4 regions of the Parabacteroides caecihominis genome follow, and region 3 is predicted to be linked to each of the others. Evidence: riboswitches for the same ligand, from Rfam matches in the RefSeq annotation. Region 3 holds a riboswitch; each other region holds the start of a gene.
The links. Region 3 has a riboswitch for cobalamin ahead of NBH14_RS10325 (TonB-dependent receptor). Riboswitches for the same ligand answer to the same signal wherever they lie in the genome.
Positions count from the first base shown of each region.

Region 1: it holds a riboswitch for cobalamin, as region 3 does, so the genes downstream of both, NBH14_RS11475 (TonB-dependent receptor) here and NBH14_RS10325 (TonB-dependent receptor) in region 3, are expected to answer to the same signal.
Region 2: it holds a riboswitch for cobalamin, as region 3 does, so the genes downstream of both, NBH14_RS11405 (cysteine-rich CWC family protein) here and NBH14_RS10325 (TonB-dependent receptor) in region 3, are expected to answer to the same signal.
Region 4: it holds a riboswitch for cobalamin, as region 3 does, so the genes downstream of both, NBH14_RS11425 (putative transporter) here and NBH14_RS10325 (TonB-dependent receptor) in region 3, are expected to answer to the same signal.

Region 1 covers NZ_JAMOKS010000011.1:182,669-192,290, forward strand. The annotation lists gene atpD (F0F1 ATP synthase subunit beta) at 1-942, opposite strand, end outside; cobalamin riboswitch at 1,262-1,467, shown strand; gene NBH14_RS11475 (TonB-dependent receptor) at 1,501-3,501, shown strand; gene NBH14_RS11480 (YncE family protein) at 3,518-4,615, shown strand; gene NBH14_RS11485 (ABC transporter substrate-binding protein) at 4,619-5,740, shown strand; gene NBH14_RS11490 (NAD(P)/FAD-dependent oxidoreductase) at 6,069-7,445, opposite strand; gene NBH14_RS11495 (ligand-binding sensor domain-containing protein) at 7,649-9,622, opposite strand, start outside.
Region 2 covers NZ_JAMOKS010000011.1:164,681-171,790, reverse strand. The annotation lists gene accC (acetyl-CoA carboxylase biotin carboxylase subunit) at 1-1,133, opposite strand, end outside; gene NBH14_RS11405 (cysteine-rich CWC family protein) at 1,135-1,350, opposite strand; cobalamin riboswitch at 1,410-1,607, opposite strand; gene NBH14_RS11400 (threonine/serine exporter family protein) at 1,744-2,511, shown strand; gene NBH14_RS11395 (threonine/serine exporter family protein) at 2,508-2,996, shown strand; gene NBH14_RS11390 (DUF6064 family protein) at 3,021-3,749, shown strand; gene NBH14_RS11385 (hypothetical protein) at 3,785-3,946, opposite strand; gene NBH14_RS11380 (anaerobic ribonucleoside triphosphate reductase) at 4,067-6,274, shown strand; gene nrdG (anaerobic ribonucleoside-triphosphate reductase activating protein) at 6,284-6,784, shown strand.
Region 3 covers NZ_JAMOKS010000010.1:113,113-122,734, reverse strand. The annotation lists gene NBH14_RS10330 (O-acetylhomoserine aminocarboxypropyltransferase/cysteine synthase family protein) at 1-1,205, opposite strand, end outside; cobalamin riboswitch at 1,325-1,527, shown strand; gene NBH14_RS10325 (TonB-dependent receptor) at 1,659-4,019, shown strand; gene NBH14_RS10320 (DUF4374 domain-containing protein) at 4,044-5,567, shown strand; gene NBH14_RS10315 (MATE family efflux transporter) at 6,140-7,471, opposite strand; gene NBH14_RS10310 (TonB-dependent receptor) at 7,559-9,358, opposite strand; gene NBH14_RS10305 (tetratricopeptide repeat protein) at 9,368-9,622, opposite strand, start outside.
Region 4 covers NZ_JAMOKS010000011.1:172,518-178,566, forward strand. The annotation lists gene NBH14_RS11415 (acyl-CoA carboxylase biotin carboxyl carrier protein subunit) at 1-214, shown strand, start outside; gene NBH14_RS11420 (acyl-CoA carboxylase subunit beta) at 216-1,748, shown strand; cobalamin riboswitch at 1,903-2,099, shown strand; gene NBH14_RS11425 (putative transporter) at 2,222-3,898, shown strand; gene NBH14_RS11430 (F0F1 ATP synthase subunit gamma) at 4,011-4,868, opposite strand; gene atpA (F0F1 ATP synthase subunit alpha) at 4,885-6,049, opposite strand, start outside.

The sequences.
Region 1 (9,622 bases), on a different contig from region 3:
GGTAGCCAGTGTCGGCTGATAACCTACTGCCGACGGCATACGTCCCAACAGGGCGGATACTTCGGAACCGGCCTGCGTGAAGCGGAAGATATTATCTATAAAGAACAGTATATCGCGAGTCTCGCCTTCTGGAGCCAGGTCGCGGAACGATTCGGCGATGGTCAGTCCCGAGAGGGCGACTGACGAACGTGCTCCCGGCGGTTCGTTCATCTGTCCGAACACCAGTGTCGCCTGCGATTTAGCCAGTTCTTCGTGATCTATCTTCGACAGGTCCCAGTGACCGGCTTCCATACTTTCCTTAAATTCTTTACCGTAACGGATTACATTCGACTGTATCATTTCGCGCAGCAGGTCGTTACCTTCACGGGTACGTTCACCCACGCCGGCGAAAACAGAAAAACCGTTATTCTTTTTGGCAATGTTATTGATCAGTTCCATGATAAGAACCGTCTTTCCGACTCCGGCGCCACCGAACAACCCGATTTTACCTCCTTTGGAATAGGGTTCCAGCAGGTCGATCACCTTGATACCGGTGTAGAGCACCTCTTTGCTGGTTGTCAGATCTTCAAACTTCGGCGGTTCACGATGGATAGGGAGAGCTCCTTTTTTATCCAGCATTTTCATCCCGTCGATCGGATCGCCTGTCACGTTCATCAAACGCCCCTTTACCTGATCGCCAACCGGCATGGTAATGGGCGAACCGCATGATACGGCTTCCATTCCTCGTTGCAGTCCGTCTGTCGTATCCATAGCGACTGTACGGACTGTGTTTTCCCCAATGTGCTGCTGAACTTCCACGATCAGTATTTTCCCATTAGGACGGGTTATCTCCATGGCGTCATGAATGCGGGGTAGCACTATTTTCTCTTCTTTTTCATTATCGAAGTGAATATCCACGACTGGACCGATAACCTGCGAAACATAACCTTTTGTTTCTCCCATACAATTCTTTTTAAACCTCGTCAATATATTTTTTCAACCGTGCAATATTACGAAAACAACCTGTCGGAAACCCGAACATATTACTTTTTTGGCTTTTTTGCATTTAGTTAAACTTTAAACTAATTTTGTAGTCATTCCGAAATGAACCAATTGTTTTGCGATATGGAACAATTTGAGGAAAAATTACGCTGTTTTTTGAAGAATAAGGGTTGGCATTTTGTGTGCGGAATGGTTTGGGGGATGGTGGTATGATCTGTTAAATTATATTACCAGAAGTAGTATTTTAAATTATCAGGTATAGTAATTGATATTATTTGTACTTTTGCCACCGGATTATGGTGTAACGGTCTGGCTTCCGCCGGCCGTTAGTAATAGGGAATCCGGTGCAAATCCGGAACTGTACCCGTAGCTGTAAGTTCTGTAACCCCGGCAAATCTTGTTGCCACTGAGGATTTTAGGATCCTTGGGAAGGCGGCCGATCATGGGAGAACAAGTCAGAAAACCTGCCATTATTCTATTATATAATGCCTCGGGTAAGGTGTTGATGGAACTTGATATATGCGTACATTATTTATTATAGTATTTATATGCCTGGCAGGCATATTTCTGTGCGTGCCTGTCCTGCACGCACAGCAGATCGATACGACTGTTTATCACCAGCTGAAAGGTGTTGAGGTCGTGGAAAAGGCGCGTCCTTCCACAACCCGCGAGGCTACACCTTTACAAGTGATGGACCGTTCGGGTATCGAACGGCTTGGGATACAGGATTTATCGGAGGCTGTCAAACGTTTCTCCGGCGCTACCGTGAAAGATTACGGTGGGATAGGAGGGCTGAAGACGGTTTCAGTCCGTAGCCTGGGAGCACAACATACCGGGGTCAGTTACGATGGCGTAGCCGTAAGTGATTGTCAAAGTGGACAAGTAGACATAAGTCGCTTCTCTTTAGAAAATTTGGACCAAATAGAGTTGTCGATTATCCAGAATGATGATATTTTTCGTACTGCCAGAATGTTTGCATCTTCCAGTTCTTTGGTTATGAAGACACGTAAGCCGGAATTTGAAGGGAAAGATATATTTCACATTGCTGCCAAGATTAAAACCGGCTCATTCGGGTTGTTTAATCCTTATTTGAGATATGAACAGAAGTTAGGGAAACGTTGGAGTGCAGTTATTGATGGGGATTGGCAACGTGCAGACGGGCAATATGAGTTTACATTAGTGAATGGAAACATAGTGACCCGCGAGAAAAGGAAAAACACAGATGTTAATATAGGGCGCGTAGAGTTAAACCTGTACGGAGGTTTGGGAAGATACGGAGATTTATCTCTTAAAGCATATTATTTCGATTCGGAACGTGGTTTACCGGGATCTGTCAATCTTTATAACGATTATACTGGCGAGCGCTTATGGGACCGTAACTTCTTTGCACAAGGACATTATGAAAACAAATTAAATGATCGTTTTTCTCTGCAAAGTAGCCTTCGGTATAACTGGTATTATAACCGGTATGAAGATGTGAATAATAAGTATGAAGGAAGAATACAGGTAAGTTCTTATTATCAGCGAGAAACGTATTTAACAGGATCTCTTTTATATGTTCCCATACAAAATATCTCTTTCTCTTTGGCTCAGGATATTTATTGGAATGACCTGAATAATAATTTCAAGGACTGCCAGTTTCCTTCGCGGCTTTCTTCGTTAACTGCCTTATCTGCAAAATACGAAGATCGCCGTTTAACTAGTATATTGTCTTTGTTGGCTACTTATATTGATGAACGCGTTGAGTTAGGGGAGAAACCGGCAAATAGAAAACATCTGTCACCGACAGCAAGTCTTTCGTGGAGGGTATTGCCTGATGCGAATTTGCGGGTACGCTTTTCCTATAAAGATGCTTTTCGGTTACCAACATTTAATGATCTTTATTATTCTCGGATAGGTAATACCAATCTGAAGCCGGAAAAAGCTCGTCAATATAATTTAGGTGTTACCTGGCGTGACCGTTTCTGGCTTTTCAATTCTTTTAGTATAACGACTGATGCCTATTATAATCGAGTAAAAGATAAGATTGTTGCTATTCCTACAATGTTTATTTGGAAGATGATGAATCTGGGAGAAGTGGACATTAAAGGTTTGGATGTGAATGTGCATGCAGGGATTACTTTAAAAGATACTTATGAGTTGTTGTTAGACGGCTCGTATTCTTTCCAGAAAGCGATTGATATAACGAATGAAAAAGACAAGAGCTACAAAGATCAGATACCCTATACCCCAAGGCATTCCGGCTCGTATTCGGCGAGTTTCCTAAACCCATGGGTAAATATCAGTTATTCGTTAACGGCTTCGGGTGTTAGGTATATGAATCGTCAGAATATCAAAGAAAATGAGATTGAGTCTTATGTAGAACAGAATGTTTCACTGAATCGTAATTTTCGTTTGAAACGTTGTATTTTGCGTTTACAGGCTGATATTCTGAATATTGCAGATAAACAATATGATATTGTGAGATATTATCCAATGCCGGGTCGATCGTTCAGATGTGCAGTTTCCATTACATATTAATTATATATAATTTAAAATGAAAAAGTTTTATTGGTTTGCTTCAATGCTGACAATAGTATTGGGCGTTACGTTTACAAGTTGTGATGATGATGATTCAATACCGGAACCGGAAATTCCAGCCGTTCCGACTGAAACATCTAAGGTGTATATCCTGAATGGTGGCATGGATGGTCAGAATAATGCAACCCTGTCTATGCTCGACATGGAAAGTGGAGAAATGACTGCTGATATCTTTGCAGATGTAAATGGGCGTGCTTTGGGTAATATGGGACAGAGTATGCTCTTATACGGCTCTAAATTGTATATTTCTGTTTATCGCTCAAGTACACTGGAGGTTCTTGATGCAGCAACATCTAAGGTAATAACAACCTTAAAACCTGTTGATAGCGAAGGTGCCCCCCGTGCTCCTCGTATGATGGCTTCACATGAAGGTAAGGTATACATGACTACTTTTGATGGTTTTGTAGCAAAGATTGACACTGCTTCATTGGCGATTGAAGGATATACAGCTGTTGGTCCAAACCCTGATGGTATTGCTATCGCAAATGGAAAAATTTACACAGCTGATACTGATGGGATGAACTGGCCGTCAACTTCGGATAAATTGTCTGTGGTGGATATTGCATCCTTCAAAAAGATTGGTGATGTTACCGTCGGCTTGAATCCGAATCATGTATTCTCTGATTCGGAAGGAGATATTTATGCTGTTTGTTATGGCGATTACAAGGTCGGTGCTGATATGCTGTATCGTGTTGATACGAAAGATGATAAAGCTGAGGCTGTTGACGGAGTGAATGTAACAAAAATGTATGTGAAGAACGATACGGCTTATTGCTATGTGGCTAACTACTACAACCCGGATGGTAAAGCTGCTTTTACTTTTGATTTGAAGACCGACAAAGTAATTAATCCGACTTTCATTAAAGACTTTTCTGTATTTACTTCAGATCCTTCTGCCATTGGCGTTGATCCGGTGAGCGGAGATGTTTATTATGGAATATCAAGTTATTTCCAGAATGATGATATCTTTATTTTTGACAAAGAAGGTACATTGAAAAAGACAGTAGAAGTCGGTATGTCGCCTTCTACATTTGCATTTGTTACGAATCAATAATAGATGAAGTTATATTTTCATATTTTTATTGTATTCTGTTTTCTGTTATCAGGATGTAACGGAAAACAGAATACTGTTATTAAAGAAGTTGTATCTTCCGACTCCATCCGCTATGCCCGTGGTTTCACCATACAGCACTTCACTGATTATACATCGGTAGAAGTCCGCGACCCTTGGGATAGTACCCGTATCCTGCAACGTTATCTGTTGGTGGACCGCAGTACGTCAATGCCCGGTGATTTGCCTAAGGGGACGGTTGTGCGGACACCGGTGAAGAATATCGTGGTTTATACCTCCGTTCATGCGGCTATTATCGACCAGCTGAATGAAGCGGATAAGGTGATCGGCGTATGTGAACCCCGGTATATGGATACGCCTTCCATTCAGGAAGGTTTGCGTGCCGGAAAGATTGCCGACCTGGGAGAGGCGACGGCGCCGAATATCGAAAAGATTATAGATATAGGGGCAGAGATCATTATAGCTTCTCCTTTTCAGAATGCAGGATACGGACCTGCCGAGAAACTGGGTATTCCTATCATTGAGGCCGCCGATTACATGGAGTCGTTGCCGTTGGGGCGGACTGAATGGATACGTTTCTATGGCTTGTTATTCGGTAAGGAAGCAATGGCAGATTCAATCTTCCGGGAAACGGAAGACCGTTATCTGGAACTGAAAGAGCTGGCAAAGACAGTCACTAACCGTCCGACCGTCATTTCTGAAAAGAAATTCGGTTCTTCCTGGTATATGCCGGCAGGCGATAGCTATATTGCCCATCTGTATAAAGATGCCGGAGCAGATTATATCTTCAAAGACCTTCCCGGAGCGGGCAGTACCCCTTTGGCTTTTGAAACCGTACTCGACAAGGCGATCCATGCCGATATGTGGCTGATCAAATATAATCAGGCAAACGACATGACCTACAAAGACCTTCGTACCGAGTATACGCCCTATGAAAACTTTGATGCCTTTAAGAACCGCCGGATTTATACCTGTAATACGGGAATAGTACCCTATTATGAGGAATTTCCGATACATCCCGATTACCTCCTGAAAGACCTTGTATGGGTATTCCATCCGGAGTTATTGCCAGGTTATACGCCTCGGTATTATCGGAAGATGGAGTAATCCTACTAATTATTAAGACTAACCTATGGACTAACTAATTCAAAGGTTACGACTTAGTGTTTTCAGGGTGTACACCGTAGTTGATTATGGTGTACAGGATAGCTAGCCAGGGTGTACAGGGTGATAGACTACCCTGTACACCCTGGTAGTAGTGAGTAAGGACTTTCGTTCTAGTGAGTAAGGAGTTTCGACTTAATAAGTGGTAGTCTTCCTTTTAGTCGGAGGGAGGGGAGTGAATAGTAAAACAAAATCCCCGGCATCAGGAGTCTGACCCGGGGATTTTCTGTAGTTTGGCATTTGAATTATAGGGAGTTGTTATTTTGGTCCGTTATGCGTAACCGTTCAGCATTCCGTAGAAATACATCGGTTTCAACATGTAAACTTTCAGTAACCAGGCCGCCCATTGTTCCTTCGATGTGTCCAGCATGCTGAACGGGAACGAGTGAAGCGGCTTTTTATCATAGTCGAACTCGCACAATAGTACGTGTCCATAGTCTGTTACGATCGGGCAGGCAGCATATCCGTTGTATTTTTCAACAGGTTCTTTGCCTTCCATCAACGAGATCAGGTTTTTGGCAGCGATCGGTACCTGCATGCGTACTGCCGCAGATGTTTTACTGGTTGGTATCCCGGCAACATCTCCCAGGGAGACGATGTTCGGATAAGTTTTGTGAACCAGTGTCGCTTTATCAACCATCACCCAGGCATCGGCAGCCAGCTTGCCTTCCGTCCATCCCAGACCAGCTTCGCGAACGAAATCGGGAGCCGACATAGGCGGAGTGAAATGAAGGAAATCGTAATCTTCCACGAATGGAGTATATACTTTCTCTTCTCCGACTGTTTCAACCTTTTCAAAATGTACCTGTTTGGCTGCCGTATCGACACCTTTCACGCGAACGTTGAGATTGATGGGAATATTACGTTCCTTGTAAATCTCCAGCAGGCGGGGCGTGTAAAACGGAATATCGTACAGCTCTTTCGCTGCCGTGAAGTAATCCAGTTTCAAATTGTCCCGTGTGCCTTGTTTGCGGCTGTAATCTTCTGTCAGCAAACAAATCTTTTTCGGTGCTCCGCCACATTTATGCTTTGTGTATGTATCTGTGTAGATACCACGACCGCCTGTCTTTGCGAATTCCTGAAGCGCTTTCCAGGTTTTTTGTGCACCTTCGTAATCATATATACAGTGAGCATTTCCTGCTCCTAATGTATCGTGTGTAATCCCTTCCACCTTTTCCCAGTTAATCTGTATGCCTGGTGTCAGGACCAAAAAGTCGTAAGCGACTTTTCCATTGTTGTTCGTTGTTACCAGGTTCATGACCGGGTCAACGGCGGCAACAGAATCTTTAATCCATTTTACGCCATCGGGAATGCAGTCTTCCTGCTTCTTCCATACTTCGTCCGGTTTATAAACACCGGAGGCAATCAATGTAAAGCCGGGTTGGTAGAACTGTCGGTCGCTGGGGTCTATCAATGTAATGTCCGGACTATCCAACCAGTGCATCAAACGTGCAGCCATACTAATTCCGGCAGCACCTCCACCGATTATCAGGATTTTTCCTTTTGCATTACTAGAGAATGCGTGAGCTTTTTGTGTACCTACAGCAGTTATAACTCCTGCTGCCGTTAATATTTTGAGGAAATGGCGGCGACTGATACCCTGCCTTTCCAACTCTTCCAGTTGTTCTTCCAGATCGTGCTTCATCATGTCTATAGAAATTAAGATTCAATTGCACTGGCAAAGGAAGCACATTTGGAAACATAACGATTAAAAAGTACTACTACACTACTTGCGCAAATGTTTTGTGTGAGAGGAAATACTACATCAAGACTTTCTCATACCTACTACATCGGTATGTAATTGATTGTATAATAATGGTTTGGCGAAATACTGATTCTAGAAAATACTTTTTAGAAATTCATGAGGAAATCAATGAGATTCGTGTCGCTGTCGAGTGACAGACGCTTCCTTAACCGGTACCGTCGTAATTCTATCGCACGGACTGATACGTTTAACAGTGATGCGATTTCTTTGGTGGAAAGATTCATGCGGAGCAGGCAACAGATACGTAAGTCGCCGGTGGTAATGTCGGAGTATTGTTGGCGTAACCGGTCAATGAAATTCTGATGGGCACTGTTGAAATGCGTCTCAAACAACAGCCAGTCCGCTTGGTCGTTCAACGATTCTTCCATCAGGTTTTTCATCCGGGTATACAGTTTGTTCGGATACCGGTCGCCTAATGTCTCTTTCTGCTGCTCCAGTTCGTCAAGCAGTTTCTGTACCGCCTGGTTCCTTTTAACCAGGGCGGAGGTCTGTAAGGTCAGTTCGTTATTCTTGTTTTGCAGCTCGGCTTCCAGCATCCGGCTTTTCATCTGCTGGATTTTCTGTTCTTCCGCCTGCCTTTTTGCATCCAGCTTGCTTTTTTCTTCCCGTTGCAGGTTTTTCAGATGGTAGCTGAGTGTGTATTTGCCTATTACGGCGATAGCGATGATATAGATCAGCCATGCCCATATCGTGTTGTACCAGGCCGGGCGGACGGTGATCGGAATGGCGATTTCAAGGTACGGCCCTTTTACTACATATTTGCGGATCTTGAGTACATATTTGCCTTCCGGAAGTTGCAGGAAAGAGATCTCCCCGCCTTTTTGCCAGGGCGACCAGTTTGAAGAAACACCTTCTATCATATAACTGATCTGATGGTTCGGGGTAAAGATCGTACTTCCTACATAAACGGAAAGTTCCTGGAAATTATGGGGGAGGGTGATCTTTTCCGAATTGACCGGCAGGTTGTGTACGCCATGTTTGTCGATATACTTTATTTCGGATATTTGCAGGGGCGTGGCAGGGCCGAGGCTTCCCTCTATCAGGTCGCGTATATTGACCAGCAAGGCTCCCTGCATGGCCGAGATCAGGTGAAGCGTGTCATTCAAAGGATATATCCTCCGGTCTCTGCTCACCATATTCATATTGTAGTTATTGAGCAGAATGCGGCATTTCAGTGTCCCTTTCCCGTTATCGTTATGGAACAGGCCGGCTTCGTTTTTGACACAAAGCCAATAGGTGTTATCGCCGATAGGATAGATCTGTTCTGCATGGGCAAACTCACCCAATGATTCGGTGTCGTAGAATACATTGCTGACACGGAGCGAGTCGTACACACTGTTCTGTGGCAGGAGGTGGAATGTCTCTTTCTTTATATCGACCGGTTCAAAATGATCTCCGGCGTCTAATGTCCTTTTGAAATATCCGATATTTGTCTGGATATATAATGTGTCGTTGAAGAGCGTAGCATTTTTCAGTTTTCCTATCTGGCTTCGTTTCCCCAGCAAAATGATCGAGGGGTCGAAAGTGATCTGTGAGATGCCATTGTCGAAAGCCAGCCATATCTGTTGCGCATCCTGGATGCAGATGGCGCGCACGATATTGTCGGGTAATGACTGGTCGTGGGTTGACAGGTGGCGCAGGATAGTCCCTTCCGGGCTTGTTATATATAATCCGTTGTTGGTGGTGCCGATGAAATACAGGTCGTTTATAGTTGTAAAGACAGAGGGTTGTGCATGCAGTATCTCGTCGGGCAGGATGAACGGGATAGAAGCGGGCGGTTCTTTAAACTTGACTTCTGCCGGTATCGTGGAGAGTTTATGGTAACGCATAACTCCTAAATGGTCGAGGGTCCATCCTCCGAAAGAACCTTCGCTGATGGTATAGATCGTGTCGTTGAGGAATGTAACGCCGTTTATAACCGATTTATCGGGTGTCTCATAATGCTTCCAGGTGTTTCCGTCAAATGTGAGCAGTCCGGAATTATTGGCTACATAGAGCACGCCGTCGGAGGCTACCGACAGTCCCCAGTTCTGACAACTGGCTTTATAATCATCTACCGA
Region 2 (7,110 bases), on a different contig from region 3:
ATTTCATATCCTTCATACACATAACTGTCTACACGGACACCGATGCCGTTCGGCTCTGTCAATTGTTTAATGACACCGGGAGAAGGCATAAAACCGGCTTCTGTATCTTCTGCACAGATACGGCATTCAATGGCATGTCCGCGCTGGACGATCTCCTCCTGGCGGATATGGAGCGTTTCGTTGTTAGCCACCCGGATCTGTTCTTTTACCAGATCGACGCCTAAAACTTCCTCGGTAATCGGATGCTCCACTTGGAGACGCGTATTCATTTCCAGAAAATAAAAATTCCGATGTTTGTCCACCAAAAACTCAATGGTACCAGCACCTGAATAGTTGACAGCTTTTGCCGCAGCAACAGCCTTTTCACCCATATTTTTTCTTAACTCGGGAGTGATGAACGGAGATGGACTTTCCTCCACGATTTTCTGATTACGGCGTTGAACGGAACATTCACGTTCACAAAGATGGATTACATTCCCGTGATTGTCACCCAATACCTGAAATTCGATATGATGAGGTTCCTCCACGAATTTCTCCAGATAAACTGTGTCGTCACCAAAAGACGATAACGATTCCGAGCGGGCAGAATGATAAGCCTCCACCACATCTTCTTCTTTATAGATCAGTCGCATCCCTTTTCCTCCGCCTCCCATAGAGGCTTTCAGCATAACGGGGAAACCGATTTCCTTACATATCCGAACGGCTTCGGCAGCATCCTGCAACGGTTGTTGCGTTCCCGGAACAACCGGTACACCGGCCTCGATCATCCGCTTACGGGCTGATATCTTATCGCCCATCGCCTCCATCGTCTCAGCAGCCGGGCCAATAAAAATAATATTTTCCTCTTTACATCTGCGGGCAAAAGCCGCATTTTCCGAAAGGAAACCATAACCGGGATGAATGGCATCGGCTTTATGAATTTTCGCCGCTTGGATAATCTTTTCTATATCCAGATAACTATCTTTTGATGCGGCAGGCCCTATCAGGCAGGCCTCATCAGCATAAAGTACATGCCGTGCCGCCCGGTCGGCTTCCGAAAAAACAGCCACAGACTGTATTCCCATCTCCCGGCAGGAACGCATCACACGTACGGCGATCTCGCCACGGTTTGCAATTAATATCTTCCGTATCATATCAATGCTTTAAATGTTTATAACGGGGATTCACCTCACAGGCATAGAAATATTTCTTGATCTCATTCAAACAGGAGTTGCACAAACATCCCGGATAATGGACCTTCACATAAGCAAGCTGGAGTTCATCCAATTTCACAGGCACACAATGACAGGCGGATATATCATCTACCCGACAAACAAAAGAGCCCCCACAACGCGGACAATCTTTCTCCATAAATCTGATAAATTTAGAATAAACAATCATTTCGAACCCGTATCCTAACCCACGAGGATATGAGCCTTTAACGAACGGCAGGTCTTCTGACTGACTCCCATCCTGAAGCCTTCCCGACACATGTCAGTGGCATAAGTTATTTTCAGGATGTTATTAGAGCTTCACAGCAGCGGGACTGTCCGGGATTTACACCCGATTCCCTTTTAATCTGTATTTCCAGAATCAAAAATACAGAACCATTTCGGTGCAAAACTACAAAAATAAAAGACAAAACAATGATATAAAATAAGTTTTTTATACTTTTGCGCCCCGGTTTAGGTTTATCGCCCGTTTTTCCGCCAGCAAAAAGAAACATTCCGGAATAGAATCCGGTTCATATATAAAAAGTACGACATGAGTAGAAATGAATCTTTGCTACCCGTAGCCAAATTCATCGCAGAGTACTCCGCCCATATGATGGGATGCGGGGTACACACATCCCGGGTAGTCCGGAGTTCCAAACGAATAGGAGAAGCATATGGCGCTGATGTTAAAATCAGCATTTTTCAGAAAAATATTATTCTGACGATCTCCGACAATGATACGAAAGAAACATACAGCGAGGTGATCGATATCCCCGCTCTTCCGATAAGTTTCGAGAAGAACGCCAAACTGAGCGCTCTGAGTTGGGAAACGTATGACAAACATTTGCCGTTGGAAGAATTAAAAGATAAATATGAGGAGATTATCGCCAGCCCGCATATCGATCCGCTTTTCGTTCTGATACTGGTAGGCTTTGCCAATGCCTCTTTCTGCCGCCTGTTCGGGGGAGACATTACCTCGATGGGGATTGTCTTTTCTGCGACTATCACCGGTTTTTTCCTGAAACAACAGATGCAGATCCGGAAATTCAATCATTACATAATTTTCGTGGTATCGGCCTTTATTGCATCGCTTTGTGCCTCTACAGCGTTGATATTCGACACGACCTCGGACATTGCACTGGCAACGAGCGTCCTGTTCCTGATACCGGGCGTACCGCTGATCAATGGGGTTATCGACATTGTCGAAGGGTATATACTGACCGGTTTTGCCCGGCTGGTCAATGCGCTGATGCTGATTATCTGTATCGCGATCGGGCTTTCTTTCACATTAATGATGGTAAAAAACAATTTGATATGATAGTATTGGATATTCTTTTAGACGGACTTTTTGCAGCCATTGCAGGTATTGGTTTCGGTGCGATTTCCGACCCACCTATGCGAGCGTTTCCTTACATTGCCTTGCTGGCTGCCGTAGGCCATGCCTGCCGATTCTGCCTGATGACTTTCTTCGGGGTGGATATCGCTACCGCCTCCCTGTTCGGGGCATTGGTGATCGGATTCGGAAGTTTGTGGCTGGGAGGCAGGATTTACTGCCCGATGACAGTGCTTTATATCCCGGCTTTATTGCCGATGATCCCAGGCAAATTTGCCTACAACATGGTTTTCTCGCTGATCATGTTCCTCCAGACGATGGACGAACCGGTACAGAAAGCGAAATATATTGAAATGTTCATGTCGAACGGTTTCGTTACCTTCACCGCGATCTTCATGCTGACGGTCGGTGCGACACTGCCGATCTTCCTCCTGCCGGGTAAGGCTTTTTCATTAACACGACGCAAATAAAATCATCAGCATACGAATAACTCTATGGAAATTTTCTGGAAAACGATAGGACTCTACAATGCAGCAACCTGGGAATGGCAACTGGGAATTATCCTGATCGGGATAATATTGACCGTCCTGCTGACCCGCAACCCTCAGCCGTGGGTAAAGAACGGAATGAAAATCTATCTGATTGCCGTCTATCTGTGGATATCGGTCATCTACTACTACATCTACTGTGCCGAGCGCAGCTACAACGAAGTGATGGCCTTATTCTGGGCGATCATGGCGATACTATGGGGATGGGATGCCTTGTCAGGATACACTACTTTCGAACGTACCCGCAAATATGACTGGTTGGCGTACTTCCTGTTTGCCATGCCGTTTATCTATCCGCTGATATCGATGGTACGGGGACTGACTTTCCCGGAAATGACTTCGCCGGTCATGCCTTGTTCGGTCGTTGTTTTCACCATCGGACTCCTGTTGTTCTTCTCTAAGAATATCAACATGTTCATAGTCCTGTTTCTGACACACTGGTCGCTGATCGGCTTGTCGAAAACATATTACTTCAATATCCCGGAAGATTTCCTGCTGGCCAGTGCTTCCGTCCCGGCGTTATATCTTTTCTTCAAAGAATATTTCGCCAACAACCTGCACACCGGCTCGAAGCCGAATGCGAAATATGTAAACTTATTACTTATCCTGGTCTGCGTTGCCATTGGGATATTACTGACGACAACCATGTTTATCGAATTACTGAAAGACAAATAGCAATCCGAATAAGCAATTATAGATATTTCGTACCATCAACAGACAGGGCGATCGACCGGAATCGCCCCTGTTTTCTCTGTTTTTTTGCATAAGCAATTGATACCTTTCACATTATACATCATTATCACCAAGCAGACTTTTTGGGAAAACTTTTTATCATCAAAATCTTCAAAGTTTTCCATTTTCTCGATTTTCATATCTAATTATCAACGATTTGACATAATTTAACTCGTTAAAAGTTTTCCAAAAAGAAAACCATATAATAATTGGACATACCTTTGCAGAAGAATAAAAAGTAATACACCAATACAATTATCATGATTCAGACAGTTATCAAAAGGGATGGACGTATCGTCGGATTTAATGAGGAAAAAATAGTAACGGCGATCCGTAAAGCGATGCTGCATACGGAAAATGGAGAAGATTTGCAGTTGATCCGACAGATCACGGATCATATTTCATTCAAAGGAGAACCGCAAATGACAGTCGAAGCGATTCAGGACGCTGTCGAACTGGAATTAATGAACAGTAGCCGCAAGGATGTGGCTCAGAAATACATTGCCTACCGCAATCAGCGCAGTGTTGCCCGTAAAGCAAAAACCCGCGATATGTTCCTGGAAATCATCAATATCAAGTCGAACGACATTACCCGCGAAAATGCAAATATGAACGCAGATACCCCCGCAGGTATGATGATGAAATTTTCCAGTGAGACGACCAAACCGTTCGTTGACGATTACCTGTTGAGCGAAGAGGTAAAAGAGGCGGTTGCCAACAATTACCTGCATATTCATGATAAAGATTATTACCCGACCAAGAGCCTGACTTGCGTACAACATCCGCTGGATCGCATCCTTAAATATGGATTCTCGGCCGGACACGGTGAATCGCGCCCCGCCAAACGTATCGAAACGGCAAGTATCCTGGGATGTATCTCTTTAGAAACTGCACAAAATGAGATGCATGGCGGACAGGCGATCCCGGCTTTCGATTTTTACCTGGCACCTTATGTGCGTAACAGCTATATCGAAGAAGTCAAAAATCTGGAAGATCTGAATGGCGTAGACTATTCACACCTTTATAATAAAGAAATAGACGATTATGTAACCCGTCCGCTGGATGGCCTGGCCGGAGACAAACGACTCGTACAGCATGCTATCAATAAAACCGTCAGCCGCGTTCATCAGTCCATGGAGGCTTTCATCCACAACATGAACACGATCCATTCACGCGGTGGTAACCAGGTGGTATTCAGCTCCATCAACTACGGAACGGATACGTCTGCCGAAGGCCGCTGCATTATCCGTGAATTGCTGAAAAGCACATACCGGGGTGTCGGCAACGGCGAAACTGCCATTTTCCCGATTCAGATATGGAAAAAGAAACGGGGCGTAAGTTATCTGCCGGAAGACCGGAACTATGACCTGTATGAACTGGCCTGCAAAGTGACAGCCCGCCGCTTCTTCCCGAATTTCCTGAACCTGGATGCCACATTCAATCAGCATGAAGACTGGAGAGCCGACGATCCCGAACGTTACAAATACGAAGTGGCAACCATGGGATGCCGTACCCGCGTATTCGAAAACCGTTTCGGACCGAAAACATCTATCGGACGCGGCAACCTGTCGTTCTCGACGATCAACATCGTACGTCTGGCAATCGAATGCATGGATATTAAAAATAAGGAAGAGCGGATTGCCCGTTTCTTCGCAAAACTGGATGAAATGCTGGAAACCACGGCCCTTCAACTTCATGAACGTATGGAATTTCAGAAAACGGCTTATGCCAAACAGTTCCCACTGCTGATGTCCTCTTTATGGCTGGGCAGCGAGAAACTGAAACCGACCGATACAATTGCCCCGGTCATCAACCAGGGCACACTAGGAATCGGATTCATCGGACTGGCAGAATGCCTGGTTGCCCTGACCGGCAAACATCACGGCGAAGATGCAGCCTCACAGGAACTGGGATTACGGATCGTGACTTATATGCGCGACCGTGTAAACCAGTTCTCGGAACGTTATCAGCATAATTACAGTGTACTGGCAACTCCGGCAGAAGGACTTTCCGGTAAGTTTACCGCTAGAGACCGCAAAAAATTCGGACCGTTACCCGGTATTACCGACCGCGATTATTACACGAATTCCAACCATGTCCCGGTATATTACAAATGTAGCGCCCGCCATAAAGCAGAAGTAGAAGCCCCTTACCACGCACTGACAGGCGGCGGCCATATCTTCTATGTGGAAATAGACGGCGACGCCACCCACAACCCGGAAGTGATCATGAAGGTGGTCGACATGATGGATAAATACAATATCGGCTACGGCTCGGTAAACCATAACCGCAACCGCTGTCTGGATTGTGGCTACGAAAACGCAGCAAACCATCTGGACGAATGCCCCAAATGCGGCAGCAAACATCTGGACAAGCTACAACGCATCACCGGCTATCTGGTAGGTACAACCGATCGCTGGAACAATGCCAAGTTAGCGGAGTTGAATGACAGAATTATTCATAATTAGAAAAATACGATGTTATCGATTATTGATATTATAGAAGATACGACTGTAGACGGTCCGGGATTCCGGACCGCTATCTACGCTGCCGGCTGCCCAAACCAGTGTCCGGGTTGCCATAACCCTGAATCGTGGGATATCAATAAGGGCCGACCTGTTCCTACTGAAGAGATACTGGAAAAGGTTCTCGCAGATGATTTTGCAGATGTAACTTTCAGCGGGGGCGACCCGATGTTTCAGCCGGAAGAATTCACCAAGCTGGCACGAGCCATCAAAGAAAAAAGCCGGAAAAACATCTGGTGTTACACCGGATATAAATTTGAGAAACTGCTGGAAAACCCGAAACAGGCCGCACTGCTTCAATATGTAGACGTTCTGGTAGACGGCAAATTCAAACAAGCCCTCCATGACGAAAGCCTCCTGTTCCGAGGCAGTAGTAACCAGCGATTGATCGATGTCAAAAAATCACTGAAAGAAAATAAAGTCGTTTTCTATAATTATAACCCGTTTATATAAAAAGCAAAACGACAAAAGAATAAGATATATACAAACATTATGACAGATAACAACCTTAAATGAGAACAGACTTATTTTTCATTTAGTCATTCCAGAAAGGCTCACTACACATTTATTAACACATAGACTATCCAATAGCTACTTTTTATCTCGTTTTAAACGAAGTTCGAATTTGTTTAAAACAAAATTTAATTCGTTTAAAACGAGATAAAATTTTGTTGTAGTAGAAATTGCGCCTTTTTTAGACTAAAAATTTGTTAATTAAGACATCCGCAATACGACTATCAGTACTATTAAAAGAGAAAATTACATGTTTTTAGGCAGCT
Region 3 (9,622 bases):
TCCGGAGCGATACCGGCTTCCTTCAATTGTTCGTCGGTCAACTGGCGATGCGTATGGCTTGCCGGATGAAGCACACAAGTACGGGCATCGGCCACATGAGTAACGATTGCAGCCAGTTTCAGGCTGTCCATAAACTTGATGGATACCTCACGTCCGCCTTTCAAGCCGAATGACAGGACACCGCATGAACCGTTCGGAAGATATTTCTTTGTCAGTTCGTAATATTTATTTCCTTCCAGATCCGGATAGTTTACCCAGGCTACTTTGTCGCAATTCTGAAGCCATTTAGCTACGGCTAGTGCGTTTTTACAATGCTGCGGCATACGCAGATGCAATGTTTCCAGTCCCAGGTTCAGCAGGAAAGCATTTTGCGGAGACTGGATAGAACCCAGGTCACGCATCAACTGGCTGGTAGCTTTGGTGATATATGCCAATTTCCCGAATGTCTTTGTATAAGTCAAGCCGTGATAGGAATCATCCGGCTGGCAGAGGCCCGGGTATTTGTCTGCATGCGCTTCCCAGTCGAAGTTACCGCTGTCGACGATACAACCTCCGACGGCAGTCGCATGTCCGTCCATATATTTGGTCGTAGAATGCGTAACGATATCGGCACCCCATTCGAACGGGCGGCAGTTGATCGGTGTGGCAAATGTATTGTCGACGATCAATGGTACGCCATGTTTGTGAGCGATACGGGCAAACTTTTCAATATCCAGTACCATCACTCCCGGGTTGGAGATCGTTTCACCGAACAATAACTTGGTATTCGGGCGGAACGCTTTGCTGATTTCTTCTTCACTGGCATCCTGGTCGATGAATGTACATTCGATACCCAGCTTTTTGAGGGTAACGGACAACAGATTGTATGTACCGCCATAAATACCGGTTGCGCTTACGATATGGTCGCCGGCTTCGCAGATATTGAAACAGGCAAAGAAGTTGGCAGCCTGTCCCGATGAAGTCAGCATTGCTGCCACACCACCTTCCAAAGCGGCGATCTTGGATGCTACGGCATCGTTGGTCGGGTTTTGCAGACGGGTATAGAAATAACCACTCTCTTCCAGATCGAACAGTTTCGCCATCTGTTCGCTGGTCTCATACTTGAAGGTAGTACTCTGATAGATAGGCAGAACGCGCGGTTCTCCTTTTTTAGGTTGCCAGCCACCCTGCACACACAAAGTTGCCGGCTTGAATGAATTGCTCATATTATTAAATGTTTGCTATGTAATTATATTCTGCTGACAAAAGTAAAGAATAGTTCGTTCCATTAATACAAATCTACGATCATTTATAAAAAATAGGGTACTGTTTAAAAATAATCTTTACCTTTGCCCCCGGTTTTGGTGTCACAAATCCAGTTCTACGGAAAAGTGATGAAAAGGGAATCAGGTGAAAATCCTGAACAGACCCGCTGCTGTAAACTCCGCCAAAGTCGTTGAACACAACTCAATCCACTGTTCGCAATGAATGGGAAGGACGTTCAATGACGGAGTAAGTCAGAAGACCTGCCAGAATCAGTAGTTTTAAGCTTTCGAGGAATAAGGCTGAAAAACATGTAAGTAAGGACTTGACTGTATCCTGTAGAGAGTTCTGACTGTTCATGTGTTCCGTTCAGTTTTATCGAAAGCCTGTCGTTAATATATAATGTTTTTGATGGGATGAGAGGTTTCATACATGTATTTTTGTTGTTTATTTGTTTGTTCCCTGTAAGTCTGGCGGCGCAAGACAGGGTCACGCTGTCCGGAGAGGTGAGGGGAGAAGATGGTGCTCCGCTTCCTACGGTTACTGTTGCCATCGAAAATACGACGGCAGGGACATACACCGACGACCGGGGGCGCTATTCACTAAGCATGAAACCAGGAAAACATACCCTTATAATTACCCTACTGGGCTATAATACAATAAAAACAACTCTTGATATCCGCAGGAACAAGACGCTCGATTTCGTTATGGCTGAAAATTCCGTAACCCTGAATTCTGTCGAGGTGTATGGCAAATCGAAAACACAGAAGATCAAGGAAGGTGCTTTCTCGGTAAATGCCCTTGATGTAAAATCGCAGATCAACTCGTTGAAGAATCTTACTGATATAGTGAACCGGACGACCGGAATAAAGGTCCGGGAAGAAGGAGGAGTCGGTTCTGATTTTGATCTTTCCATCAACGGGTTATCGGGTAATTCCGTCCGTTATTTCATTGATGGGGTGCCGTTAGACAGTAAAGGGAGCAATGTGACGCTTGCCAATCTACCTGTCAACCTGATCGACCGGGTGGAGATCTATAAAGGAGTGGTGCCTGCTTCGTTGGGAACGGATGCATTGGGCGGTGCCGTCAACATTATTACTAAGGCGGAGAAGGAGAACTTTCTGGATGCATCTTACAGTATTGGTTCCTTTCATACACACAGTGCCGACCTGAATGCACAGTTTGTGGAACAACGCACAGGCTTGATTGTGCGTCCTACCGTTGGCATCAACTATTCGAAAAATGACTACCGGATGAAGGATGTTCAGATGCGTGACGAGACTGGCGACCAATTCATCTATGGCAATCCCAAACGTTTCCATGACGGTTATTTTTCGCTTTTAGCACAGATAGAAGCAGGAATGGTAGGCAAATTTTGGGCGGACGAATTCTTTGTGTCGGCATCTTATTCCAAAACAGACAAGGAACTGCAAACCGGCTCCGTACAGACCAAAGTGTATGGCATGGCGGAGCGTAATTCGGATGCGTGGAATGTGTCGGCACGGTACAACAAACACAACTTTCTCACAGAAAACATGACATTGAAGGCGACCTTGTCACACACATGGGATCATTCCATCACCATTGATACCGCCTACCGTAAATATTATTGGGACGGAGGCTACATCGTGAGTCAACGCAACGAAATCCGTGGCGGCGAACGCTCCATACGTCACTATAAGCGTCCGCTGACTATTGCTCGTGCCAATTTGGATTATCAGCTGAATGAGCATCACGGCTTTAACCTGAACTATAATCTGAGCCGGACGGGCAACGACCGCTACGACGATTTAGACCAGAGTTTCGAGCCGTCTAACGATGCGGTAACCAAACATATCGTCGGACTGACTTACAGTCAATCGCTTTTCGACGGCAAGATGCAGAATGTATTCTTTGCCAAAGACTACGTGAACCATCCCAATATCCGGCAGACCGATCAATCCACCGTAACCGGCTCGGACAAGGTACAAGGTTCGACTACGAAAAACTATTTAGGATACGGAGCCGGACTGCGTTATACGTTCTTCAACCCGTTGGCTGTAAAGATTTCATACGAGCATAGTGTACGTTTGCCTATTGCCCGGGAACTGTTGGGCAACGGAACGACCGTCTATGCCAATGTGGCGTTAGAGCCGGAGAAGAGTAACAATGTCAATCTAGCCTTGTTCGGAACATGGCGTCCGGCCGCCCGTCATACCGTCTATTACGAGACAAACGGTTTTTTGCGTTATGTGGACAACTATATACAAACTTCCGTCATCGAAAAAGAAGGTATGTTGCAGTATGTCAACGATCCCGCTGTCCATATTAAAGGTGTGGAAGGTGAAGTCAGCTATGACTGGGACGGACGGTTGCAACTCATGGCTAATGTCAGTTACCAGGATGCCCGCGACCAGCAAAAGTATAAGGAAGACGGCAAGCCTTCTGCCACCTACAACAACCATGTGCCTAACCGTCCCTGGCTGTTCGGCAGTGCGGAGGCAAGTTATACGTTCCGCAACCTTTGGCAACAAGGCGGCAAGTTGCGGTTAGGTTGTACGTTCCAGTGGGTACATTGGTATTTTCTGACCTGGGAAGCCTATGGCAACCGTGATACAAAGGCGCGTATTCCTTCGCAACACATTTGCAATGCCAATGCTACTTACTCATGGAAGCATGACCGCTACAATATCGCATTGGAGTGTACCAACTTTCTCGATGAAACGGCTTACGACAATTATAAGCTGCAAAAGCCCGGACGTGCTTTCTTTGCGAAATTCAGAGTCTTTATTAATTAACATTCATATTAAAAACAAAAGAAAATGAAGAAGTTCAAATTTGCCTTGTTAGCCTTCATGACAGCCTTGATCTCATTTGCATTCACGGCTTGTTCTGATGACGATGAAGTAAAAGACGTGCCTGTTACCGCAGTCACAGTTTCCCCGACTACATTAGCCTTGAAGACGGGAACCACAGGAACATTGACGGCTACCGTCGCCCCGGAAAATGCAACCGTAACAACTGTTTCATGGACCAGTTCGGACGATAAGATCGCTACAGTAGATAAAGGTGTAGTCACAGCTGTTGCCGAAGGTACGGCGACGATCACCGTAAAAACGGATGATGGTGCTTTTACTGCCACTTGCGCTGTCACGGTGTCCAGCGATGCTCCTGCTTTCGACGAAAGCAAGTATCATTTCGACTTGTTCCTGACGGTAGGGAAGCATGGCGGCATGAGTAGCAAGAATACAACTATTGTCCATAGCATCAATAAGCTGACTGCCGATGCGGGAACTATTACCGTTAAAAGGGAAGGAGCAGAGCTTGAAGAGTACTCTATGGAAACCATCTCGAAGGGTAAATATTACTATCAGATTCCTTCTACCAACGACCGTTTTGTAAAGTATCAAATTAAGGATAACAAAGTTGTGACGGTAGCAGAACGCCCGTTCAAGACAAATACTTATAAGGTACGTTCTTATACCCACGCCTGGATTGACGATAACACGCTTGTTATCATGTCTACCAATGGGGACAAGACAAAAGTACTTTGGACAAAGCTGAAGGCGGACGATATGTCCATCATCGCTGAAGGCGAATTGAGCATCACCGTTCCGAAAGGATACAACACCCTGAGTACTTCAGGAATCCTGACTTATCGTGAAGCTGATAATAAACTATTCTATTTCTATTATGGAAAGATCGTAAGCACAACTCCGGTGGGAGCTCCCAATGAACCGAAGTTCCGGACAGCAGTCATCGATCCTGCTACTATGGAGGTAGAACAAAGTCTCGTCTCTCCTGTCAACAGTGAAATGGCCGGAAGTGCTTATGGAGAGTTAATGCAAGATTGCGTGATGTATGACGAAGCCGGTAATCTTTATTTGGCTGCTTTCACGGAAGAAGGCGATATGGAAAAAGGTATGTTACTGCGTATCAATGCCGGAAAATTCGAGTTTGATGCTTCATACAACGGTTACAAGGATGCAGACGGTAAGTTGATGACTGTTCAATATCTGGGTAATAACAAAGCGTTGGCTTATGGCCGGCATGATGCTTCGGGTACGAAGATCGACAGCTATAGCCACTATTATTCCATCATTGACCTTACCACAGGTGAAAAGACTCGTTTGGGTTACAACGGCAAAGAACTTGCTTACAGCGGTGGCCGTTTCTCTCAGCGTTCTGTTCTCTTCAACGAGAAAGCTTATTTTGGCGTGAATACCGAAGCTGATGCCAATGCCATCATCTACATCTACGACACCAAGACTGGTACTGTAGAAAAAGGAGCGGAAGTGGCTGGCGAATTCTACTTCGATATGATCCGTGTAGTAGAAAACGATTGATCTCTTTCAGGTTTCAGCCGGTGTGATCCACCATATTTCAAAACATTTGGCTGAAGGGATGCATTGCTGATTTGTATTCCGACCGGTAGGCAGCCATGCCCCGGCCAGTAGTTACCCGTTGGACAACGGGTAGTTATCCGTTTTACAAGGTATAGGTGTTTTGATTTGTAAATAAGGGACCTTTGATTACAAAACATATATGTTTTGAAGTCAAAGGTCCTATGTTTTGCTGGAGGTTGTCCTGGTCCGGATTTTCGTATACATCTTTTATCATTTCATCCCTTCAGGGCGGCAGTTTGATTACTAATCTGTTGAAGCGTCTGAAGGCTGAAATCTATAGATTGAAGTTGTATATGTTGCTTCGATTCGGCATATTACAGATTCAAATGTAGGACAGTAGTGTCATAACAGATAGCACACCGTGTTAGCCATAGTAGCACTATAGTGTTGGTATAGCCAGGTCTATAGTTCTGTAAAGGCATACGGCAGTTTGCGGGTTCCTCCCCATCTTGATGTCGCAAATTGCGATTTCAAGATTATCCACTCATCGACATTGGGTTGGAATATCAAATTCACTTCAATATCTTCTTTTGTAAAGCCCTGAACCAGATAAAGGATACGATTCCTTTCAGCATGCTGGAGATACTGATTGCCCACCATACACCGACAATTCCCAATCCCATGGCTGATAATACAATAGCCATCGGTATACGCAGCGAGTTGAAAGTAATGCTGATGATTGCAGGAGGAACCGTCCGTCCTGTTCCGTAGAACAAGCCCTGCATAGTGATCTCCAGCATCATGAACAACATCGAGTACCCGTCTATCCGTAGGAAAATACCTCCGGCCTCGAAGGCTTCCTTCTGGGGTACGATCAGTGAGAAGACTTCGCTGCCGTAAAAGACGAATAATAAGGTACACAGAATACCGAATACAGTCGTCATCTTCAATGTCGTGTGATAGGCTTCCAGCACCCTGTTCTTTTCGGAGGCCGCGTAGTTCTGGGCAACGAAAGCACTCAGTGCCGTGCTGAATCCCTGGGAGGTGTTCCAGGCTATCGCCTCAATCTGTCCTCCGGCGGTGAGTGTCATCAGGCCGATATGTCCACCGTAAGTGGAGGCTGTGCGTGCCATGAAAATGTTGATGATGGCAAACAGCGTATTCAGCATGGCTACCGGCAGGCCCAGTTGCAGAATCCTTTGTGAATAGTTTTTCTTTAGTCTGACGAAGAAGGAGAATCCTCCCAGTAACTTGCTTCTCCATTTTAACTGATATACAAAAATGGCACATACCGTGGCTTGCGATAACCAGGTTGCCCAGGCGGCTCCGGCTGTTCCCATATCGAATACAAAAATGAATACCGGGTCGAGTATCATATTAATGATAAGTCCCGTTCCGCTGATGTAAAACGGTATTTTACTTAGCCCTGCCGCATTATGGATGCCGGTGAAGGCTGCCGAGAGGAATATAAAAGGAAAGGCGGTCGATACGATCCGTAAATACTCGACAGCATTTTCCGCGATAGGAGCTTCCAGTTTATAGACACCGATGATCGGATGGGCAAAGACAAAAAGAAGCAATCCCCAGCAAACAGAGATGATCAGGGCAATGGTGAGGTTGTGGGATGAATAATTCCGTGCATCTTCTTCATTCCGTGCACCGATACTTTGCCCCACACTTACTTCCGAACCGACTTTATTCAACAGAGAGATCGAATTGGTCATCCAGGTAAGGATGCCGACAGCTCCGATAGCCGCAACGGCTTCACTGCCCAGGCGTCCAACCCAGGCCATATCGGTGATGCTGTAAGCCATTTGAATAAAAGAAGTACCCATGATCGGCAATGCCAGATTGAATAGTTGCCGTTTGATAGGGCCTTGTGTCAGGTTTTTTGTTCCTTGCATGTTCTGTCTTATTTGGGTGCAAAAGTAGGAATAAAAAAGGAGAACCCGATATTGGATTCTCCTTCTGATCTATGTTTCTTTATCTGATTAGAAATTGATGTTCACTCCGATCATCGCACTGAACTTCTGCAACGGATAACCGTAGTAAAGTTCGTATTTCTGGAACAGTACGTTGTTCAGTTTCAAATACAGTCCGAAGGTATCGTTGAAGTTGTATGCTCCGGTGAGGTTCAGTTCGTTGATGTTGTCCATCTTTACGTTCTTTTCTCCTAATCTGGCTTCACGTCCGGTAGCCAGGTAATAGTCCAGGGAAGCAGACAGGTTATTAATCGGGCGGACTGTCACGCCGGCTGTGATCTCCATTTCGGGCATACCCCAGGCTGTAGCATCTTTACCGGCTAAATTAGTTTCTGAATATTTATCACTGTATTCGGCTGTCCAATTATTATAAACGCCTTTCAGGGAGATTTCAAATAATTGCTGGTAACTATATTTCAGGTTGGCACCGACCAGTAACTGTTTGGTGTCTATTTCATTCATCATACCGCAAGCGGAACCGAAGTAATCTTTGTCACCGTAAGCAAGTGTCGGTACAAAGAAATAGTTATTGCTGACGATTTTATATCCTCCGAAAACGTCGAACCAGAAGCCGGGAGCAACACCGCTCTTGATACCCAGGATACCATCCAGCCAGTTACGGGAAGGCGTCAGTCTTTCCAACGGATTGGCATAACGGTTGATCCGGTTCACATCATACATACTGTTGGATTGTAATTTACCATCGGCATTCAGGTATAGTACGGTTTTATCGGCAACTTCGACGTCGGCAGAGATGTTGGGGGAAGCCATAAACTTCTTCTGCTCGCCGCTGAAGAACATTGCATTTACCCCTAATTTTACATGCCAGTTGTCTCCTTCTATCTTGTAGTAAGGATTCAGGGTGGCGGCAGCAAAGTTGTCGAAGTAGGTTAACGGATTTTTTGTTTCAGGCGATTTTAGCTCTGTGGGCATGCTGTAATTGAAATATTGGAGATTACCGTTCAAGCCAACACGCTGATTGCCTCCGAAACCAGAACTTAACCCGAAGTCAAGATTGAATGTCCCTTCCGACGGTGCATCATGCTCTTTTGAATATCCATATTTGTAAGAAAAATTGGTATAGCTGAGATCGAGCAGGTATCCGACAGGAGCATCTGCTTTGGACTCTATGCCTACGTTTGCCTTAATGGTTTGGGCAACCTGGTTGGTTTCCATGTCAGCAGCCGGGAGAGTCGGGTTTGAGGAGGTGATAGGAGTAAGGCTTTCTATTGGCAATCCGTAATAATTAAATCCGGAATAACCATATTTAACTCCCATCTTCAATGCCAGCTTATCGAAGTTATGTTTGAAGTTTAATCCACCCATATTATCGTTCAGTTTCGCCTTAACCTTTTCATCCACTTGCAGGTATTTTACTTTCCCATTCGTTGAACGGTGCGAGAACCAGATATTCAATTGATCCTTGTCTGTGCTGAGGATATGGTATCCCAGGTCACCGTTCAGGTTCAGATAGGTACCGCCGCCGAAGTTGAAATAACCGCGGCGTTTGTTGTACTGAATATCTGTCATGATATTACCTGAAGGAAGCAGGCTGATCTCTTTTGCCGGGTCGGCTGCAACCGTGAAATTGGCATAGTCGATCGGCATTTTCTTTACTTCCGGTTCCTTGATGACCGGAAGGGTGTTCACTTTGCTTGCATCCTGTACCGTCGGGTCGTACTCGCGTTCGAGTGTCATCTCCCGGTCCAGATTCTGTTTCTTCGAAGTATCTTCCTGTGCACTCATTGTGGCGGTAGTCCCAAGCAAGGCTACGACACACAGCGCTTTTACATTATATATAGTCTTCATTGTATTCTATTATTGCTTTAGTTTACCTAATCTGTCCTCAATCATAGCGGCGATTTCGTCATCACCCTTATAGTTGTTCTTCAGGTTGTTCAGATAAGCACGTGCCTGAAGGTCGTCGCCCTGGCGGATATAAATATCGGCCCAGAGGATGAAACCGCGTGCCAACCAGTACTGGTGAGGCGTGCCGTTCTTGGCGAAGTCTTCCAGGATCTTTTCCGCATTCTTATCGTCGTTGGTATCGTAGAAGTACTGGGCCAGCAGGTA
Region 4 (6,049 bases), on a different contig from region 3:
GATGCCCGGCAAGGTGGTGAAGGTTGCTGTTCAGAAAGGCGACCGTCTCGAACCTGGCGATATTGTCGTAGTGATCGAAGCAATGAAGATGCAGAGTAATTATAAGGTAAGTTCGGCCTGCACGGTACGCGATGTGCAGGTAAAGGAAGGGGATTCGGTGACGAGCAACCAGGTCCTTCTGACTTTGGATATAATAACAGACAAAGAGGATTAAAATGGGAAAAGAACATTTATATAAAACGTTTGAAGAACTGGATAAGGCTGCTTCGTTGGGAGGCGGTATGGCACGTATAGAGAAACAGCATGAAGCCGGACGTATGACTGCCCGTGAACGTATTGACATGTTACTGGATAAGGGTACATTTGTCGAACTGGATAAGTTTGTCATTCACCGTTGTACCAATTTCGGTATGGAAAAGAACAAAATAGCGGGTGACGGGATCGTTTCGGGGTATGGCAAGATAGACGGACGCCAAGTGTTTGTCTATGCTTATGACTTTACCGCTTACGGAGGAACATTGAGCGGAACGAATGCCGCGAAGATCGTCAAGGTGCAACAACTGGCATTGAAAAACGGAGCGCCGGTAATTGCCCTGAATGATTCGGGTGGTGCCCGTATTCAGGAAGGGGTCAGCAGTCTGGCCGGATATGCTTCCATTTTCTATCAGAATACGATGGCCTCGGGAGTGGTTCCGCAGATTTCTGCGATCCTCGGACCTTGTGCCGGAGGAGCCTGCTATTCGCCTGCGTTGACCGATTTTATTTTTATGGTGAAAGAAAAAAGCCATATGTTTATCACCGGTCCGGACGTGGTCAAGGCGGTTACCCATGAAGAAGTAGGAAAAGAAGAATTGGGCGGTGCTTATACACATAGTACCAAGAGCGGTGTTACTCATTTTATGTGTGATACGGAAGAAGAAACATTAATGAGTATCCGCGAATTACTCGGTTTTCTTCCGGCCAATAATATGGAAGATGCCCCACTTGTTCCTTGTACGGATGATATCCGCCGTGAAGAAGAATCGTTGCAGGAGGTGATTCCGGATGATCCGAATATTCCTTATGATATAAAGGATATTATTGAACCGGTGGTGGATAATCACTATTTCTTTGAGGTAATGCCGCATTTTGCAAAAAACATCGTAGTCGGTTTTGCCCGTTTAGGCGGACGTACGGTCGGTATCGTTGCCAACCAGCCGGCATTCCTGGCAGGTGTGCTGGATATCGATGCTTCGGATAAGGCGGCTCGTTTCATCCGTTTTTGCGATTGTTTCAATATTCCGCTGGTTACTTTTGAAGATGTACCCGGTTTTCTTCCGGGATGTACCCAGGAGCACGACGGTATTATCCGCCACGGCGCGAAGATCGTCTATGCTTATGCGGAAGCGACCGTACCTAAAATCACGTTGATTACCCGGAAAGCCTATGGCGGTGCTTATATCGTTATGTCGAGCAAACCGACCGGTGCCGATGTTAATCTGGCTTACCCAATGGCGGAGATTGCCGTTATGGGAGCAGAAGGGGCTGTTAATATCTTATATAGAAAAGCAACCGGAGAAGAGAAAGAGCGGGCTATGAAAGAGTATGCGGAAAACTTCTCTAATCCCTACCGGGCCGCTGAGCAAGGATTTATCGACGAGATTATCATGCCGCGGCAGACTCGTTTCAAGCTGATACAGGCGTTGGAGATGGCAAAGAACAAAAGCCAGAGCAATCCGCCGAAAAAACATGGCAATATGCCATTGTAACGATTTGATTTTGTTGTTAGAATTATGAATGGTAAATCCCTGTCGACCGTGAGGCTGGCAGGGATTTCTGCTTATGTCATAGTTTTATAAATAAACAGGAACGTAAAAGTTTAAAAAACTTGTATTTATCATATTGATTTTGTCTTTTATTTTGTAGCTTTGCCTCCGAATTGGTTTCGTGTTGTCTGTTCGGATGATACGGATTAAAAGGGAATCGGGTGTAAATCCCGGACAGTCCCGCTGCTGTGAAGCTCTAATAACATCCTGAAAACAACTTATGCCACTGACATGTGTCGGGAAGGCTTCAGGATGGGAGTCAGTCAGAAGACCTGCCGTTCGTTAAAGGCTGTTTTTCCTCGTGGGTTAGGGAAATGGTTCGAAAAGAATATTAATTCTAAATTGTATGAAAATCATGGAGAAGCTTTGTTCGCGTTGTGGCGTGGAGTTTTGCTGTGCCTCAAAAGTGATTGACTATGGAATGGATTCATGAATTATTATGGGGAGAAGGTATCGGACATTCCATCCTTTTACTGTCTCTGGTTATTGCCATAGGGATCCAACTTGGGAAAATCAAAGTATTTGGGATTTCTCTGGGGATAACCCTGGTATTGTTTGTCGGCATTCTACTGGGACATTTTGGGTTTACAATCAATCCGTCTGTCATTCATTTCTTTAAAGAGTTTGGATTGATCCTATTTGTTTATTCAGTCGGCATGCAGGTCGGACCCGGTTTTTTCTCTTCTTTTAAGAAAGGGGGGATGACTTTGAATGGTCTGGCTTGCGGAATTGTCTTTCTCGGGGTTATGATGGCCTTGGTGATACATTTTGTGACAGGAATCCCTATTCCGACGATGGTCGGTATTTTATCGGGTGCAGTGACAAATACACCGGGACTGGGGGCTGCTCAACAGGCATTTAGTGATATGACGGGGGCTTCCGATGATACGATTGCATTGGGATATGCCGTTGCTTATCCGCTGGGAGTCGTCGGTATCATCCTTTCCATGTTGTTTGTCCGGTATATTTTTCATATAAGTTTTGACCAGGAGACGAAAAAGCTGGAAGAAGAGAATAATGTGCATAATAGTGAGGCTACACCTATATCGCTGATAGTGAAGAATCCGGCTCTTTTTGGCAGGAAGATAATGGAGCTTGCCGCCCTGTTGGAGCATAGGGAATTTGTCATATCCCGTATTTGGCGTAACAAGACCAATAAAGTGGACATTGTTACCGGCAGTACGATTTTGGAAGAAGATGATAAAATATTCGTGATCACGACAGAACATGATGCGGAAACTATAAAAACCTTTATCGGTCAAGAGATAGAGATGGACCGTAAACAATGGATTCCCGCCGAAAGTGCTTTTGTCAGCCGCCGCATTTTGGTGACAAAGCCGGAACTGACGGGCACTAAACTGGGGGATTTGCAGTTACGCCGTTTGCATGGTATCAATGTCACACGTGTGAATCGTGCCGGAGTGGAACTGGTAGCAACACAAGGTTTGCAATTGCAGGTTGGCGACCGTGTAACCGTAGTTGGTAGTGAACTGGCTGTCGATAAGGTGAGTATGATATTGGGTAATTCGATGAAACGTCTGAATGAACCGAACCTGATTCCAATATTTATCGGTATCGCTTTAGGTATTATTCTGGGAAGTATTCCAATTAGTTTCCCAGGGATTCCTCAACCTATCAAGCTGGGTTTGGCAGGTGGTCCGTTGGTTGTCGCTATCCTGATCAGCCGTTTCGGATACCGTTATAAACTGGTTACTTATACTACCCAGAGTGCCAATCTGATGCTCCGGGAGATTGGTATAACCATGTTCCTGGCCTGTGTCGGGCTGAGTGCCGGGGATGGTTTTGTGGATACTATCGTGAATAAAGGCGGATTTGTCTGGATTGGTTACGGTTTTATTATAACAATGCTGCCTTTATTAGTCATCGGATTGATTGGCAGGCATTTTTTTAAACTGAATTACTATACGTTGATGGGATTGCTGGCCGGCAGTACGACGGATCCTCCCGCTTTGGCTTATGCGAATGCAACGGCGGGAAATGATGCTCCGGCAGTAGGTTATGCTACAGTTTATCCGTTGACAATGTTTTTACGTGTACTAACTGCCCAATTAATGATATTATTCTTCTATTAAGTATTAGATTTGGTTGTTAGAAATTGTTCAATAATAATTTTAAAGCCAGGAGCCCCGCCGAAGTGATTCGCCGGGGCTTCGATTTTTTATTGATTACTGATGATGTAAAAGATTATTGCCCGCTTCCTCCCATAATATCCAGCAATTCATTGGTGATGGCCTGCTGGCGGTTTTTGTTGTATTGCAACGTCAGTTCCTGGATCAGGTCGTTGGCGTTGTCGTTGGCTGTCTGCATGGCAAGCATGCGGGCGGCATGCTCGGAAGTGACAGTGTCGAGCAAGGTCGTGTAGATGTTCAGATGGAGCACTTTGGGGAGCAGTAAGGCAAGCAACTGTTCGGCAGACGGCTCCAGAATATAGTTGCTCGAAGCACTTTCCGAGTCTGCTTCCGGTAAGGAAACCGGGAGGAAAACCTTTTCGGTCAGTACCTGTTCCGCCATATTCTTGAAATGATGGTAGAGTAGTTCCACCCGGTCGACCTGGGCGGAGATATACAACTCCATCAAGGCAGTTGCCAGTCGCGAGGCATCCTCGTAGGCCGGTTTGTCGCCGATCGTAAGGAAGCTGTCATCGGTTTGATAACCAGCTTTATGCAGTTCGTCCGCCACCTTTTTACCAATCGGATAAATGCGCACGGTTATACCGTCCGCCTCATACTGGTGGAGACGGGCTGTTAACTCTTTCCATATGTTCGCATTGAAAGCGCCACACAACCCGCTGTTGGAGGAAAAAGCGACGATAGCCACCTGTTTCACCTCACGAACAGCTGCGTAGGGCGAACTCATATCGCTTTCAGCCGACAGTGTGCCCCTTAATATGGCGCTCAGCTTACTCTCGTATTCGAGCATATGTTCGACAATCGTCTGCGTATGATGCAGTTTGGCAGAAGACACCATCCTCATGGCGGAGGTGATCTTCTGCGTGTTTCTGATCGACGCAAGACGGATTTTTATCTCTTTCAGTGATGCCATAGTCTAATTTCTGTTATCAACCTGCTTTATATGCCCCGCTGACCTGGTGGGCTGTTTCTTCCAGGATACGGCTGACTTCATCATTTATCACACCCGATTTTAATATATCGAGTACGTCTTTCTGATGATTGGTGATCAGAGTCTGTAAGAACGCATTTTCAAAATCGTGTACCTTATCCAGCGGAACCTCTTTCAGTAAACCTTTGGTGCCGCAATACAGGATAGCGATCTGCTGTTCTACAGGCATCGGGTTATACTGGGGTTGTATCAATAGTTGTGTATTTTTCTGTCCTTTGTCGATGGTGAAGGCGGTTACCGCATCCATATCGCCGCCGAATTTCGTGAACGATTCCAGTTCGCGGAACTGTGCCTGGTCGATTTTCAGCGTACCGGCCACCTTCTTCATCGCTTTCAACTGTGCGTTACCACCCACCCGGGATACGGAAATACCCACGTTGATAGCTGGACGGTTTCCCTGGTTGAACAGGTCTGTTTCCAGAAATATCTGTCCGTCGGTGATGGAAATTACGTTGGTCGGGATATAAGCCGACACGTCACCCGCCTGCGTCTCGATAATCGGCAGGGCAGTGAGCGAACCGCCACCTTTTACCTTATCTTTCATGCTGTCGGGCAGGTCGTTCATCTGGCTGGCTACTTCCTGTTGGTTGATGATTTTCGCTGCACGTTCCAACAGGCGTGAATGCAGGTAGAAAATATCACCCGGATACGCCTCGCGGCCCGAAGGACGGCGAAGGATCAGGGATACCTCGCGATAAGCGACTGCCTGTTTCGACAAGTCATCATAGACAACTAACGCATGACGTCCGCTGTCGCGGAAATATTCACCGATGGCAGCTCCGGCAAAAGGAGCGAAATATTGCATGGCAGCCGGGTCGGAAGCAGTGGCACTGACTACGATCGTGTAATCCATCGCCCCTTTTTCCTGTAAGGTGTTTACCAGAGAAGCGACTGTAGAACCTTTCTGTCCGATCGCCACATAGATACAGTAAACCGGATTGCCGGCTTCATAATTACTGCGTTGATTGATGATCGTGTCGATGGCGATCGAGGTTTTACCAGTCTGACGGTCACCGATAATCAATTCACGTTGCCCGCGTCCGATAGGGATCATGGCATCCACCGCTTTGATACCTGTCTGTAACGGTTCGTTTACCGGTTGG